Regions from separate parts of the Peribacillus sp. GL_122 genome, predicted to be linked through region 3. Evidence: a T-box and tRNA genes for the amino acid it is inferred to sense, from the RefSeq annotation. Region 3 holds a T-box; the other regions hold tRNA genes.
The links. A T-box is a leader RNA that pairs with one kind of tRNA and senses whether it is charged. The one in region 3 lies ahead of argS (arginine--tRNA ligase), so its partner is inferred to be a tRNA-Arg.
Positions count from the first base shown of each region.

Region 1: it has a tRNA-Arg gene. The T-box ahead of argS (arginine--tRNA ligase) is inferred to sense a tRNA for this amino acid. The anticodon was not compared.
Region 2: it has a tRNA-Arg gene. The T-box ahead of argS (arginine--tRNA ligase) is inferred to sense a tRNA for this amino acid. The anticodon was not compared.

Region 1 covers NZ_CM174415.1:5,394,916-5,400,434, forward strand. Annotated here, with positions in the region: gene AC3ISB_RS26315 (sugar-binding transcriptional regulator) at 1-386, opposite strand, end outside; gene AC3ISB_RS26320 (glutaredoxin family protein) at 526-777, opposite strand; gene rpoN (RNA polymerase factor sigma-54) at 783-2,120, opposite strand; tRNA gene AC3ISB_RS26330 (tRNA-Arg) at 2,438-2,509, opposite strand; gene clpP (ATP-dependent Clp endopeptidase proteolytic subunit ClpP) at 2,799-3,407, shown strand; gene AC3ISB_RS26340 (HPr family phosphocarrier protein) at 3,504-3,761, opposite strand; gene whiA (DNA-binding protein WhiA) at 3,782-4,735, opposite strand; gene AC3ISB_RS26350 (gluconeogenesis factor YvcK family protein) at 4,803-5,519, opposite strand, start outside.
Region 2 covers NZ_CM174415.1:4,134,266-4,139,784, reverse strand. Annotated here, with positions in the region: gene AC3ISB_RS20010 (spore germination protein) at 1-10, shown strand, start outside; gene AC3ISB_RS20005 (Ger(x)C family spore germination protein) at 7-1,128, shown strand; gene AC3ISB_RS20000 (XTP/dITP diphosphatase) at 1,344-1,955, shown strand; gene AC3ISB_RS19995 (metallophosphoesterase) at 1,958-2,470, shown strand; tRNA gene AC3ISB_RS19990 (tRNA-Arg) at 2,642-2,715, shown strand; tRNA gene AC3ISB_RS19985 (tRNA-Arg) at 3,128-3,201, shown strand; gene AC3ISB_RS19980 (hypothetical protein) at 3,350-3,556, shown strand; gene AC3ISB_RS19975 (DUF2087 domain-containing protein) at 4,409-5,164, shown strand; gene AC3ISB_RS19970 (GIY-YIG nuclease family protein) at 5,183-5,519, shown strand, end outside.
Region 3 covers NZ_CM174415.1:4,830,406-4,835,924, reverse strand. Annotated here, with positions in the region: gene desA (Delta(5) desaturase DesA) at 1-792, shown strand, start outside; gene AC3ISB_RS23375 (response regulator) at 886-1,431, shown strand; T-box leader at 1,499-1,717, shown strand; gene argS (arginine--tRNA ligase) at 1,752-3,431, shown strand; gene AC3ISB_RS23365 (SET domain-containing protein) at 3,541-3,918, opposite strand; partial or broken gene AC3ISB_RS23360 (CotH kinase family protein) at 3,991-5,061, opposite strand.

The DNA of each region.
Region 1 (5,519 bases), 560 kb from region 3:
TTACCCAATTCTTTTTTCACCCATGGGGTCTCATCACAATTTCCTGAGACAATAATGACTTCATCCACTTGTAATAAATCCTGCAATTGCCGTTCCATTATGTCTATACCCATTACTTCACGCATTATTCCTTCTAACTTATCCAGGATTTCAATCCCTTCATCAGTCAGCGTCATGCCAGAGCTGAATATGTTAACCAGGTTCTGACTTTTCAGAAAATCAACCTCGCCTCTAAGCGTCCGTTCTGTCAAATTAAGGCTCACGGACAGACTGCGCCTTCCAACCGGCTGCATCATTTTGATATAACGCAGGATATCATATCTTTTTTGCATAACCAGAAGGAAATCTGGTAATAATTTTCTTTGTACCTCGAGTAATGTACGCATATTTAAAACTCCTAAAAAGTTAAGTTGGACATTTAATGTCCCGCGTAGTCATTTTCTGTCCCACTTAAAACAAAAAAATATTCCTGCTACATATTTTATTCTAGCAGGAACGGAATGTTTCTTCAAATGATTTGAAAAATTATTTTTCCAAAAGCCTATTTAGAGCTGATTTATCAACATTTCCGAATTGAACGATATCATCTTTCCATTCTACGACAGGAATCATCAGCCCGAATTTTTCTAGCAAATCATCATCGGTATGGATATCGATTTCCTTATAGCCTATGCCCGACTCCGCCTTCACTTCTTCAAGTACCCGCTTGGCTTTATCACATAACGGGCATTTATCCCTACTATATAAAACAAACGCATTTGATTCCAAACCACTCATCCTTTTCAATCATATCTTTTTCGTTTAGATGAAGAAGGGATCCCTAATTGTTCCCGGTATTTGGCAACGGTTCGGCGTGCCAAGATAATTCCATGCTCCTCTTTCAACCGTTCTACCAGGTCTTGATCCGAAAGCGGCTTTTGTTTATTTTCCCCATTGATGGCTGCCTGCAGGCTCTTTTTTGCTTGCATGCCCGACATATCCTCATCAAGGCCGACTGACTGTAAAGAAGTAGTGAAAAATATCCGCATCTCTATCGTGCCAAATGGTGTCTGCACGTATTTCCCTTTAACCGCCCGGCTTACTGTGGACTCATGTATACCAATTTCGTCAGCTATTTCTTTCATCGTCATCGGCTTCAAATAGTTCAGGCCATGATGAAAGCACGCCGGCTGTTTTTCGACGATGCACTGAATGACCTTCAATATAGTTTCTTTTCTTTGTTGAATCCCTCTGGAGATCCATTGGTATTCCTGCCACTTATCCTGGATAAACCGTTGAACTCCCTGATCCTTATGGCTCTTCATTCGGTTTAAATACCCTTTATCCACATTAAGATTGGGTGTGTTACCATCATAATTCCCAACAAGCAGCATGCCATCCCGAACTTCCACGACCACATCCGGCACTATATAAGAAGGCTTTTCCTGAAAAAAGAGTGAAGCCGGACGCGGGTTCAACGTCTGGACATAATCAAAGACTTCTTGAATCTCCTTCATTGTAACACCGATTTTCTTACTTAGGTCTTTCCAACGCTTTTCAGCAAAATCGAGGAAATGATTTTCTATGATCGATTCTGCAAGCAGGTTCTCCCCTTCTGCTTTCACCTGAAGCAAAAGGCACTCTTGAAGGTTTCTCGCTCCAATGCCATGCGGCTCGAGTTCCTGTAATATCGAGAGACTCTCTTCCAAAACGGCCGGAGATATGCCTGGGACGCATATATCATCCAGTTGAGTCCTCAAGTAACCGTTTTCATCAAGGTTATGAATTAATAGAAGCATTGCCTTCTGCTGCTCACCTGAAAACTGCTGGTGATTCACCTGGGACATGATATGCTGTTCAAGCGATAAAGTATCTTCACTGATCTGTTCAATCCAATAGTTGGCATCATACGTATTTTTAAGAGTCCGTTTACCCTTTTTCCGGTCAAAAGTTGGCTGAAATATAGAAGATGTTGGCTGATCTATGGACAGTAATGGATTCTCCACCATTTTATTTTCTAGAAAAGCCGATAGCTCTTGCGAGGAGTATTGCAGCAATGTAATAGCTTGCATAAGCTCCTGGGTCATTGCCATCTTTAATGTTTGCTGTTGAAAAAGTCCTGCTTTCATATTCATACTCATCGATTCATCCCTCCCCCACTCCATTTTACATTATCAGGAGAAAATTCTACACAAAAACCCATGAAAACGCTTACGAATTTTTTCTGAATAGTTTATTTGTTTTAAATACTATATGTTAGAAACGCAAATTTAACAACTACTTTTATTGAAAAATCACCATTTTTCAATAGTGTTGGGTAATATTTTCAAGGCAGGAATAACATCACAGGATTCGATGGAATATTACGGAAAACGAGTAAATTCTCCAAAAATCTTATGGAACCGCTTAAAAATGCCCAATAAAAAATCCCCCACTTTATTAAGCAGAAGATTGGTAATGCCCTCGGCAGGAATCGAACCTGCATTTCAAGCTTCGGAGGCTTGCGTTCTATCCGTTGCACTACGAGGGCGTAATAGATAATATTTTTTTAACAGACTTCATTATATGATAGAATCCCCTTCTTTGCAAGGGTTATCAGGTTTAAAACTTTGTCTTTTGGGTATTATGGGTAATGTGGAAATTCATCCCTGTGCGGCATAATATATAAAGTAATCTATCAGGAAGGAGCCTTAGCCAGAAAATTGTCGAACAAATTATCCATTAAAGGGTTTGTTTTGTTTGACCTAAATTGACCAAAAAGTGTATCATACATACATAAAGAATTTAAATGATTCTCTTAATCGAAGGAGGAAATGAACATGAATTTAATTCCTACAGTTATCGAACAAACAAGTCGTGGGGAGCGTGCCTACGATATTTACTCCCGTTTATTAAAAGACCGGATCATTATGCTAGGAAGTGCAATTGACGATAATGTTTCCAACTCCATTGTTGCTCAATTACTATTTTTAGAAGCGGAAAACCCTGAAAAAGATATCACTCTATACATCAACAGTCCTGGCGGAAGCATCACTTCCGGTATGGCCATTTATGATACTATGCAATATATCAAACCTAATGTATCCACAGTATGCATCGGTATGGCCGCTTCCATGGGCGCTTTCCTATTGGCTGCTGGCGAAAAAGGCAAACGTTATGCATTGCCAAACAGTGAAGTCATGATTCACCAACCGCTTGGAGGAGCTCAAGGTCAAGCTACGGAAATTGAAATTGCTGCCCGCCGTATCCTTCACTTGAAAGATAAACTGAACCAAATCCTGGCAGAACGTACTGGTCAACCTATTGAAGTCCTTCAAAGAGATACGGAACGTGATAACTTCATGACTTCCGAAAGAGCTCTTGAATATGGCTTGATTGACAAAGTCATCACGCGCAGCATCCTTGATGACAAAAAAGACTCTAAATAATTATGCAACAAAAGGCTCCGGAGATCGCCTTAAGCGACTTCCGGAGCCTTTTTTACATTATAAAAAAAAGGATGCACTTTTAGGCATCCTTTTCTTTTAACCCTCTTGCTGAACGAACTCTTCCAATGCCTCTAACGCTTCTTTTTCATCGCGTCCTTCGACGATTAACTTAACGGACACGCCAGAACTGATGGCAAGGCTCATTAACCCCATTATACTTTTTGCATTCACTTTCTTTCCTTCTTTTTCAAGAAAAACATCTGAATGAAAGCGGTTAGCTTCTTGTACAAAAAGAGCCGCCGGCCGCGCTTGCAAACCCGTCTTCAATTTTACCTCAACTTGTTTTTCCACCATCTTGATCTCCCCTATTAGCTTTATTTTTTCGCAGCAATAGCCTCTCCCCCACGGAGCTTGTCAGCTATTTCATCAATCTTTCGTAATCGGTGATTAATCCCGGACTTACTGATGGTTCCCCCGGATACCATTTCCCCAAGTTCCTTTAAGGTTATATCCTGAAACGCTATCCTAAGCTCCGCAATTTCCCGAAGCTTATCCGGTAAAATGCTTAGTCCTACCGTATCCTCGATATAATGGATATTTTCAACCTGGCGCAATGAGGCCCCGATCGTTTTGTTCAAATTGGCTGTTTCACAATTCACAAGCCGATTCACTGAATTACGCATATCACGGACAATCCGTACATCCTCGAACCTTAATAAAGCTGAATGGGCGCCAACTATACTTAAAAACTCGGCAATTTTTTCGGCTTCTTTCAAATAAATGATGTACCCTTTCTTGCGTTCAAGCGTCTTGGCCTTCAAGCCAAACTTATTCATTAGCTCACACAGGGCATCATTGTGCTCTTTATAAAGTGAGAAAATCTCGAGGTGATAGGAAGACGTTTCCGGATTATTTACCGAACCCCCCGCAAGAAATGCACCTCTCAGGTAAGAACGCTTACAGCATTTCTTCCCAACAATAGTATCGGATATATCATGGAGAATTTCAAAGCCATCGCCTAAAATTTCCAAATCGGTTAAAACCCGCTGCCCTCCGGATGACATCCTGACAATATATACATTATTCTTTTTTAGCTTCATCTTTTTACGGACCAACAGCTCGACCTGGACCTCATAACTTTTTTTCAGCAGCGTATAAATCCTTCTGGCAATCGCAGCATTCTCAGTTTGAATATCCACAACAAGCTTCCGATTAGAAAATGAAAGGGATCCGTTCATCCGGATAAGCGCACATAATTCCGCCCTGCCGCAGCAATCCTTTCCCTCTAATGTAGTAAGCTCTTTTTTCGTTTCTGAAGCAAAAGACATCCATTTCACCCCCAATCGAACGCAAGTAATCTATTTTTATCAATCAAAAAACCGTCCCCGCTTATATCTACGGTATTATGGGGCTTTTAGTTTCATTTACAAGCATATTATAAAGCAAATCCGCCACTTTTTTCGTGTCATGGCGTATTACATTCCCCTCATAGCTGAAAATGCGTTCTTGTATGATTTCAAGACCCATCCGTTTTAAACTTTCCACATCATACATGACCGGTTTGGCATATTCAGCTTGATAGCGTTGCTGAATCTCGGTTGGTATTTCCTCATTATTAACAAGTATCCTGTCAATATATGCATTTCCCATATGGTCATATATCGCTTTTATATGATCGCTCGCACTATAATCCAGCGTCTCGCCGGCTTGTGTCATCAAATTGCAAATGTACACCTTCTTAGCCTTGGAACGGGCAACCTCTTCTCCTAGGCCAGGGACAAGTAAGTTAGGCAGAATGCTAGTATATAGACTTCCTGGACCTATGACAATAAGATCTGCCTGCTTGATTTCCTGGAGAGTTTCACTGAGCGGCTTTATATGATGAGGAGACAGAAAAACTTTTTTTATTTTCTTTCCTGAGAAGGGGATCTTGGATTCTCCTGTAACAATCGTTCCGTCATCCATCTCCGCATGGAGAACTACACTTTGGTTGGCAGCCGGGAGCACTTTACCGCGGACATTAAGAAATTTACTCATTTCCTGGATCGCATGGACGAAATCGCCTGTCAACGAGGTCATTGCCGCCAGTATCAAATTCCCCAGCGAATGCCC
Region 2 (5,519 bases), 700 kb from region 3:
AAACGAATGAGAAAGTTAATTGCAGTCATGGTTATTGGCTGTCAACTTTTACTGACGACAGGATGCTGGGGAATGAAGGAAATTCAAGCGCAAACATATGGATCAGCCCTAGGGATCGATTATAAAGAGGGTGAATTCATCTTATACTTTCAAGCGTTGAATTTTGCGGATATTGCAAAACAAGAGGGGGCCGCTGTATTACAAGAAAGATCTACTGTTGTCATTGGGGAAGGTAAAGGGGAAAGTATCGAGGAAGCATTTACCGAATTAGAACAACATGCCGCATTACCGCTTTATATCGGGCATATTAACTCCTTCATTTTAAGTGAGAGTGTAATCAAGAATAAAATGAAGGATTTCATTGAATATGTAGGAAAAGAGCCCTTATTGCGATACAATTCATGGCTGTTCGTTACGAACGAGGATATTAAAAAGGTGTTTGACAGTAATAGTTTCTTTAATCTTCCTAACTTATTCACGATCATTCAAAGGCCAGAGACCGTTATTAACGAGAACTATTTCATTTCCCCGTTAAAATTCAGTGAACTGGTTTCGAAGTTTTATCAACCGGTTGGTTCCATTTTAATTCCCTCTTTGGTCATAAATGAGCATCATTACTCAGAGGGCGGGAAGGAAAAGAAGATACCAACGTTGAATGGCGGCTATGTTTTATCAAAACAACAATATAAAGGGTTCGTAAGTAAACAAGATTTGATAGGTTTAAAATGGGTTGAAAATAAGGCGACAGTGCTGCTCTTTTCGCTGAACAAACAAAAGGTAAGTGTTGAAATCATGGACCCCAATACAAACATCATGGTGTTGGAACAGCAAAAGAAACCCTTATATGATTTAAAGGTTAGAGCAAATGGAATATTGAAACAAAATATAGATGACCTTGATATGGAAAAAATCGAAAAAAAGGTAGAAATAAAAGTTAAGGAAGATATTTTGAAGACATTGGAGACAGGGGGAAAAATAAATACAGACCTTTTTAACATCAGTGAAAAGGCATACAGATACCATGTCAATAAATGGGATAATAAAATTATTAATTCCTTTGATAAGACTTCAATAAATAACATAAAAGTTAATATCCATATTGAACATAGTGAAAATTACAAACGTTAGATTACAAGTTACGGCTTATTGCAGATGAGGGAGTTGTGTTAGACTAAACTTATCTGGATAATTCAGCGGCAGTTGTTGAACGTGAAAGGCAGCGCTGAATTCGTCCGTTTGGCACTGGAGAAGAAGCGGCTTTTACATATAACAAGTTACAGCGGATTCTTTCTTAGCCCCAAAAGAGCTTCATGCCGATAAAATAAAAAAGGGTGAAATGATAAATGAAGACAGTAATCATTGCAACGAAAAATAAAGGGAAAGCCAAGGAGTTCGAAAGCTTATTCTCTGCAAAAGGATATGAAGTCAAAACACTTCTCGATGTACCGGATGCTCCTGATGTTGAAGAAACAGGCACGACTTTTGAAGAAAACGCGATCCTGAAGGCAGAGGCCATTGCCCATCAGCTAGGCCGCTTTGTCATTGCTGATGACTCAGGATTGATTGTAGATGCATTAGAGGGCCGTCCCGGCGTATATTCAGCGCGCTATGCTGGAGAGTCCAAGAGTGATGAAGCAAACACGGAAAAAGTCCTCCGGGAGCTGGAAGGCGTGCCAAAAGAGGATAGAACGGCGAGATTTTATTGCGCATTGGCACTAGCGTCACCCAACCAGGAAACGATTACGGTATCGGGAACGATGGAAGGCTTGATAACAGAACAGCCTTCTGGAACGAATGGATTTGGTTATGATCCCATCTTTTTTGTTGAGGAACAGGGTAAAACAAACGCCGAATTGACAAAAGAGGAAAAAAACAAAATCAGCCACCGTGCCAACGCATTGAGGGCTCTAGATGAAAAACTTGATCCATTTCTAAAAAGGGAAGAAGGAATGTGACGATGAAAGTGCTAATAATGAGTGACAGTCATGGCTTAACTCATGAAATCAGCATGATTGCCGACCGTCATAAACAAGAGGTTGCTGCCATGATCCATTGCGGTGATTCAGAGTTGGAAAAAAATGACCCTCATATGTCGGAGTTCTTAGCCGTTCGTGGGAATTGTGACTTTGATTCGGCATATCCGAATGATATTGTGGAGAGTATCGCAGGCAAGCGTTTCTTCCTTACGCATGGACACCTCTATAACATAAATATGACCTTGATGAACCTATCATATAAAAGTGAAGAGACAGGGGCGGATATTATTTGTTTTGGCCATTCCCACGCTGCGGGTTCAGAATTGATTGATGGCAAGCTCTACATCAACCCGGGAAGCATACGGCAGCCGCGTGGACGAAAAGAGAAAACCTATGCCATGTTGAATATCGGAAATGACCAACTTGAAATCATCTTTTATGACCTTGAAGGAAAAATCGTTGAGGAATTAAGAAATGCTTATCAAATGGAATGACTTCATGTATTATGAACAGGAAGCGTTTTTACCCGCTTCCTGGTTCATAAAAAAGAAAAAACTTTTTATGAAAAGCCGTTGACTTTCTTTTGATATCCTACTATAATAAGAAGTGTCCTAAGGGAACAGTTAAGGTAATACATAAGTTTTACCGCAACTTATATCATAAACGTCTCAGTAGCTCAGCTGGATAGAGCAACGCCCTTCTAAGGCGTCGGTCGGGAGTTCGAATCTCTCCTGGGACACTAACTTAGTGGATTTAAATCCCGCTACGAAAACCTTCTATATCGTTTAGTGAAATGGTCAGTATAACGGTCATGTAAGAAATTACACCGTATATCGATTTATCCTACTAACGATATAGGAGGTTTTTTTCGTATGACCAAAAGAAAAGGATTATTAGATGTTGAAGTAGAAATAAGTTATATATGATAACTTCGAATTGTTCGATAAAGTGTATTCCCCATTTTTTACTGCAAACTTCATTCAAATACCATGATAAATATTGAATTAATGGTAGGGGTGTTCTAAAACTCTTCAAAAATTATATATTACTAGTATTGCAATGAGTATTATATTAAGTTATAATAGGAATCACCATTACGGTCTAAGTTCGAAAAGTGGCCGTTATACTGAACTGAAGAAAAATAGCGATATGTCTCAGTAGCTCAGCTGGATAGAGCAACGCCCTTCTAAGGCGTCGGTCGGGAGTTCGAATCTCTCCTGGGACACTAACTTAAAGCCAAAACCTTTAAAAGGTTTTGGCTTTTTTTCTTTTTTGTTTTATGGATGAAATGCGGCAAGAAGTTTTTTATTTCATATTTATCGCAGGTGGATGACCTTTTATGTCGAACTTGTTATAAATAAGGAGATGTTTAAATGAATAAAGATAGATTATTCAAGTTCATTCAAACTTCCACTCGGGGCAATTTCTTCTCAGTCGAAATAACCGAAGATGGAACTGAAGTAGTCCAATTAGCCAAGGAGTTAGAAAAAGAAGGAAGAATCAAGTTGAGGGAATGCACCCGAAAAGAACAAGGTGTTTATCTGGAAGGAATACTTAAGTTTGTGCCTAGCAATACTTAATGAGCTCTGACGGAGGAACTATATTAGGAGTTTCATATGATCCACAGAAAAAAGCATCCATGATCGGATGCCTCAGTTTGTAGACAAAAGGGGTTCGGAATTAAAAAATTCCGAACCCCTTTTGAAATTCCCTTTGAAATTTCGCCTTAAATTAAGAGATTGGGGCCCTGCGAGCCCACTATGTTAGGCAATGCCTAGAACTTTCCATGTCAATTGGCCATCTTCTTTAAATAAAGGAGCGAAAGTAAGCATCGCCTGCATAGGCAGTTTTTTAAGTCCCCTTAAAGTAGTCCAATGCAGCCTAAGAACCAATGGTAAGTCATATTTGTTTCAACAAATCATAAATGAAAGAGAAGTCAATGGCAGCCTCAATTTTACGAATCAAATGGTTCGCCGACACTAGTTGATCTAAAGTAATCATTTCAAGTTGATTTCACTGAATAGAATCATGTTTAGAAAGGCACCCTCATCACCCCAAGTTTTAATAATTCTATTTTAAAACAATAAAGATCTTAGGCAAAAAGGTTCTATCTAAAAGTTAAAACAAAGTTGATTGGAGCGGGTGTGCGAGACTCCTGCTGGAAAAGCGAGTCCAAGGGAGACCCCGCAGGCGCAGAGGTGCCGAGGAGGCTTCCGGACCGCCCGCTGAAAGCGTGTGCCTGGAGAGGAAATCAACGTTTAAATTGTACAGTCTGAGGTATCCGTGATCGGATGCCTTTTTTCTATTTAATGTTTTTTTATGATTTCACGGTTGCTGGAGTTATAAAAAAATCAGGAAAAACATTGACATAAATCAAACAAATTAATATTATGTTTATTATATTATAAACTTTATAGGGAAGTGTTTGTTTTATGAAGGACGCTGAAATGTTTTGGAGCGCGTCTCAGGATGAGCTTAAACAAGGGTATATCGAAGGTGAGAATCAATATGTTTGTTTGCTGTGCGGAAATGCAATTGAAAAGGGGATCGTATACCCGAAAGATGGGATTCTTTATGAAGCGAAGAGGTATATGGGAATTCATATTGAACATGCACACCGCTCAGTTTTCGATTACTTGATTGATCTCGATAAGAAACTTACAGGTCTCACGGACCATCAAAATCGCCTTCTTCGCCTTTTTTACCAAGGGAAGAATGATGCTGAGGTTCAGGAGGAAATGGGGATTGGGAGTCCTTCCACCATTCGGAACCATCGCTTTGTGTTGAAAGAGAAAGAGCGTCAGGCTAAGTTGTTTTTAGCCCTGATGGAACTTTTGAAAGATAAAGATGAACATGCGCCGGCATTTATCCCGCTTCATCAAAAAGCAAGGATGGTCGATGATCGTTATAACGTTACCGAGGATGAAAAGGTGACTGTACTGAAAAAATACTTCCCAAAAGGCAGTCAGGATGCATTAAAGTCTTTCCCGCCAAAGGAAAAACAAAGGCTGATCATTCTCCAAGAAATTATGAACCGTTTTGAAAAAGAGCGGAAATACGAAGAGAAAGAAATCAATCAAATATTGGGTGCAGTTTATCCTGATCATGTTCTATTGAGAAGATATTTAATAGAATATGGATTCTTGGATAGAAAGCCTGATGGGAGCCAATATTGGCTGAAGAAATGATGACTGGAGGCATGAAATATGGATCGTAAAAAAGAATTGAAGCAATTATATAAAGAAACGAAAATTGAAGCAGGTGTATACCAAATCAGAAATACGGTAAATAATAAAGTCTTTATCGGAAGCACCAGGAATTTAAAGACGTTGAAGGGGAAACAATTTGAATTGGAAGTCGGAACAAACACGAATAAAGTGCTGCAAGGTGAGTGGAACGAATATGGGAAAGATGCTTTTTCTTTTGAGGTACTGCAGGTATTGAAACCGAAAGAAACAGGATTCTTTGATGCTAAACGGGAATTGAAAAAACTTGAAGAAGAGTGGTTGGAAAAAATACAGCCATACGAAGAACGGGGATACA
Region 3 (5,519 bases):
AAAAGCCGCCGTGCGAATAGAGCAGTCGGTACGATCATGGGTGTTTTGACTTTATTCCCGTTTGATCAGTGGGGGCATGAGCATTCTGTGCATCACGCAACAAGCGGTAATTTGGATAAGCGGGGTACAGGAGATATTTGGACCCTTACGGTAGATGAATATTTGGCTGCACCGCTTAAAATTCGTTTTGCCTATCGTTTTTATCGCAATCCATTGGTTATGTTTGGTTTAGGTCCAATTTATGTATTCCTTCTTAAAAATAGATTTAACCGTAAAGGTGCTAGAAAGAAGGAGAAAATGAATACGTATTTGACGAATGCTTTAATCGTCGTATTAGCAACATTGCTTTGCCTGGCAGTAGGCTGGCAGTCGTTCCTTCTGGTACAAGGTTCCATTTTCATGATTTCTGGTTCAGTGGGCATTTGGCTGTTTTACGTCCAGCACACATTTGAGGACTCTTATTTTGAAGAAAATGAGGAGTGGGAATATGTATTAGCAGCAGTGGAGGGAAGTTCTTTTTATAAGCTTCCAAAACTGATGCAGTTCCTTACTGGTAATATCGGTTACCATCATGTTCACCATTTAAGTCCAAGGGTACCTAACTATAAATTGGAAATGGCTCACAATAATACGCAGCCTTTAAAGAACGTTCCAACGATTACTCTTGCGACAAGCTTGCGCTCACTCCGTTTCCGTTTATGGGATGAGGAATCCAAGAATTTTGTTAGCTTCAAAGACATAAAATATTTAACGAAAAAAAGCGTTTCCGCTCAAGTGAAATCTGAACTGTAACGTTCATGTATCATTTCAGACTCCCTTATTAATCCTTGGATTTTGGGGAGTCTTTGTTTCATATAAGGAACTCGATAAAGGAGAGAACTTAAAATGATTCGAATTGTCATTGCAGAGAATCAGCAAATGCTGTTAGAGGCAATAAGTTCTCTACTCAATCTTGAAGAAGATATAGAAATTGTCGGGCAAGCCAGTAATGGAGAAGAAGCGATGGCCCTTGTACACCAATTACAGCCTGATGTGTGTATCATGGATATGGAGATGCCTGTAATGAACGGACTTGAGGCAGCAGAAGCATTAAAGTCATTTGAATGCAAAGTGGTCATTTTAACGACATTTCGAAGGACTGGTTATTTTCAACTCGCATTAAAAGCTAATGTAAGTGGTTATTTATTGAAGGATAGCTCGGGTGAAGAGTTAGCCTGCTCGATTCGCGGCATAATGGACGGCAAGCGAATATACTCCCCAGAACTTATAGATGAGTCTCCCAGCAATAATGGCCGGGAAATGGGAGTGTTAGGGCTGTTAGCCGATGGTCAATCCAAAATGGAAGCGTCTAATAAGCAAAGCGACACAATAGGGACCGTAAGGAAATATTTTTCGACCATCAAGGATAAAATGAAGTTACCGGCTGGTTAGGATTTGTTTCCTAAATCCTGTTGACACGTTTTTTTAAATTGTGTACGATGGATTAAATTATAATATTGAAAATTCTGTGATGAAGAGAGTAGTTCATTTCGAAATGGAAAGCGAGTTAGGGATGGTGGGAGCCTAATGCAGGACGGATGAATGAAGCGCACTTTGGAGAAATTTCTTGAAACGTTTAGTAGGGAACATCGGGGAGTCACCTCGTTAACAATGGAAAGTGGTCACAATTTGTGGCAACTAGAGTGGTACCACGGGAATTCATGCTCTCGTCTCTTATTTAGAGGCGGGGGCTTTTTTGTTTAGGAGGGAAAATGTCGATGAATAAACCAATTGCAGAATTGATTTCAACTGCTTTGAACAATGAAATGCCAGCAAGTGAAATAGAAAAATTAATGGAAAAGCCTAAATTGATGGAGTTAGGTGATGTCGCCTTTCCGTGTTTTACTCTTGCAAAAAAATTCAAAAAATCGCCTCAAGTGATTGCATCTGAAATAGCCCAACAATTAAACAGTGATTTGATCCAAGAAGTAAACGTTGTGGGTGGTTATCTGAATATTTTCGTCAATCAACAGATGGTGACGGAAAACGCGCTGCAAACGATATTAAGGGAAAAGGATCAGTATGGTTCACTGCAGCCTGTACAGGAAAATGTCGTGATTGATTACTCATCCCCGAATATTGCCAAGCCTTTTTCCATGGGGCACTTACGCTCAACGGTCATAGGGAATGCACTGGCTAACATTGCCGGAAAAAATGGCTACAATGCCGTGCGTATTAATCATTTAGGAGATTGGGGCACGCAATTCGGCAAGTTGATCGTCGCGTATAAGCTGTGGGGCGACAAAGAGGCAATTGAAGCTTCGCCGATTCAGGAATTATTGAAAATCTATGTGAAGTTCCATGAAATAGCTGAAACGGATGAATCGTTGAATGAACAAGCACGCGCAAGTTTCAAGTCGCTTGAAGATGGGGATGAGGAAGCACTGGCATTATGGAAATGGTTCAGGGATGCGTCCTTAAAAGAATTTGAGACGATTTATGATTTATTGGGCATCCGTTTTGATTCCTATGCCGGAGAAGCGTTTTACAATGACAAAATGGATGCTGTTGTCGGGGAACTAAAAGAAAAGGGCTTGCTTACCCTATCCGAAGGTGCCTATGTCGTGCAATTGGAAGATATGCCGCCTTGTTTGATTACGAAAACCGATGGGGCGACACTTTATGCGACGCGTGATTTGGCTGCAGCCATGTATCGTAAAAAACAGTACGGGGCGAAGAAAACATTTTATGTTGTCGGGAACGAACAATCCCTGCACTTTAAGCAACTTTTTAACGTCGTTGAAAAAATGGGATATGATTGGTCAAAAGATTTGCAGCACGTAGCATTTGGCATGATGTTAAAAGACGGCAAGAAAATGTCGACACGTAAAGGGAAAGTCGTGCTGCTTGCGGATGTATTGGCAGAGGCAATCGAAACTGCGAAGCGCAATATTAAAGAAAAAAATCAAGCGCTTGAACAGAAAGAACTGGTTGCAAGACAGGTTGGTGTCGGAGCGGTAATCTTTAATGATTTAAAAAATAACCGCATGAACGATATTGATTTTTCATTAGAGCAAATGATGAATTTTGAGGGAGAAACGGGTCCATATGTACAGTACACATTTGCGCGAATTTCCTCATTGCTTGAAAAAGGTGAATTTAAAGAGCAGTCCATCACTTTTGAAGCTTTAGGAGAATATGCGTGGCCGGTCATCCAGATGTTGGAGCAATACCCGATCATTGTCCAAAAATCATTTGAACAAGCCGATCCATCACAAATCGCGAAATTCAGCTTGCATTTATCGCGTGCATTCAATAAGTATTATGCACATACGAAAATCTTGGTTGAAGATGAATGGAAACAAATGAAGCTCTCATTCGCTTTTTCCGTAGCGATTGTATTAAAGGATGCGCTAAGTTTATTGGGAATTTCAGCGCCGAATAAAATGTAAGTTAAAGAGTCCTTGCATTAGCGAAGAAAACTGAATAAAAAAAGAATCCATTTTGATCAATTCTCCTTCAAAATGGATTCTTTCAAAATAAAATGGAAGCAAAAAACGCCTACTCGATGACATCGAACCATAACGGGGATTTATTATCAGGTTCACCATTGTAATTGATCGTTATTTCCTCGCCAGCCTTTATATCTTTATGTGCATAAAAGTCTATCGTTAAATCTTCTAAATTATTATCGAATGTCGCATTTGGAGTGTATGAATGATTGAATAGTGAACCATTTCCTAAGGCAATGACAGTTTCATCGTCATCTCCCCAATAGAAACAGTGAGGAAAGAGTGCGGTTTTCTTTAGATATTTCCATTCATGTTTGGGTGAAATGATGACAGGTGATACCTCAATGAGTTCATCTTTTTTAATATCCCTTGTAGCATATACTCCCCTGCCATACTTCCCCGTATTTTTAATGCAGATTGGTGACACGGAAGCAACTCCCCCTTTTCGGTCCTGTTTGGCTATCAGTTGTGTCGTGGCATTTTTTTCATCTAGGCCACCAAGGTGCTTATTTAAGTAATCACTGCGTTTGCGGATGAATTCGAAGATGAATTCCGGTTCTTTGTCGAATAGATCAATCTTTTTCTTTTTATATGGATCAAGAAGGATGTGGGGGCGTATGCCCTGGTGCAGTGGTAATACTTTATTTTCCATATGCTTCACAGTAAATGTGGTTTCCAATGTTTCAACCAAGAGGTCTTTGTAGAACTTACTGTATTCCGGAACCTGCAAGAGCAGAGGAATAAGGTGGTTTGTCTTTTTCCCTCCGATAGGGACATATGTGTGCTCCATGATCCCCCCACTGACTTTGCGTCCCCAAGTGGCATCGTAATCCCAAGGAATGATTTCAAATAACTTCGTTTTACTATTGCGATATAGTGCATAGTTATGAGTGAAACCGTCGTTATTCATGGTGCAAACGGCTCCAACCAGCCAGCGTAAGTATTTATGGATATCAAGATGCTGCGAGACTACTTCAGGAAACTTTGCAAGTGGGGTGGTGTTGATTTTTTTGATGAATTCGATTAGATATTCATCATCGGCGGGTTTGCCAAACGCTTGTTTATAGCCTGACGTAAGGGAGTCTTTCGCTTTCCCGTCCCTTTCCAATGAAAAGTTGGCATTATTGTTGACAGCATAATAAATCGGGCCGGCAGGAAGTCCTCTTTTTTCTAAAAAAACCCCATCGACGGAATCCAATTGTAAATACACACCTTTAAACGTGCCATTTCGGAATAGGTTGATGTGTTGGCTATGAGGGGAAAGGACACCAAGGTCTTGAAAGAAATCGAGTGAGAGTTTATTGCGAATGAGGGAAGGATCCCTGTATTCTGCATTGAGATGGATTTTGTGGGCGCCAAAGAATCGTTCTGGCTCGATGAAATCAATCCAATAGGATCTTTTCCGGAATTTGCGGGTATAAGAGCCCCGATAGGCAATATCGATAACATAAATGTCGTTTTCTACTTTCAAATGGGCGGGAATAGGGTCATCGCTCCAAATATCCGCACGTAAATCTTCTAGATCTTCTTCTTCTATCATTAAGAAATAAGATGGAATATGATAAGACATACACTCACCTTCCTTCCTTGTATAAGTTGTTTTATGGACAGTCTTGACCTTAATGAAGCCGTAATATCATAAAATACTTCCACTTGATCAATCAGGGATTAATCAAGCTGAAGCATTTTATATTTGACTATCTATCTTCTTCTTTTTTTGCCACGTCCAGTGGACGAGCTCTTGATGAAGTAGATGTTGTTGTTGTATATGTGATACCAGTAGTTATGATACCAGTAGCTGTGTTGCCAGTAGTTGTGCTGCCAGTAGATTATTTTCCAGTGGATTTATTTCCAGTGGACTTGCTGCCAGTAGAAGTGCTACCAGTAGAAGTGCTACCGGTAGATGAACTGCCAGATGAAGCTGCTTTTCCTTTTTTCCCTTTCGGCATACAAACTCCTCCTTTAATAAGGTTAATTTTATGATATGCAGTATCGTACATACTTGAGCGTCAGTTAATGACAAACGGG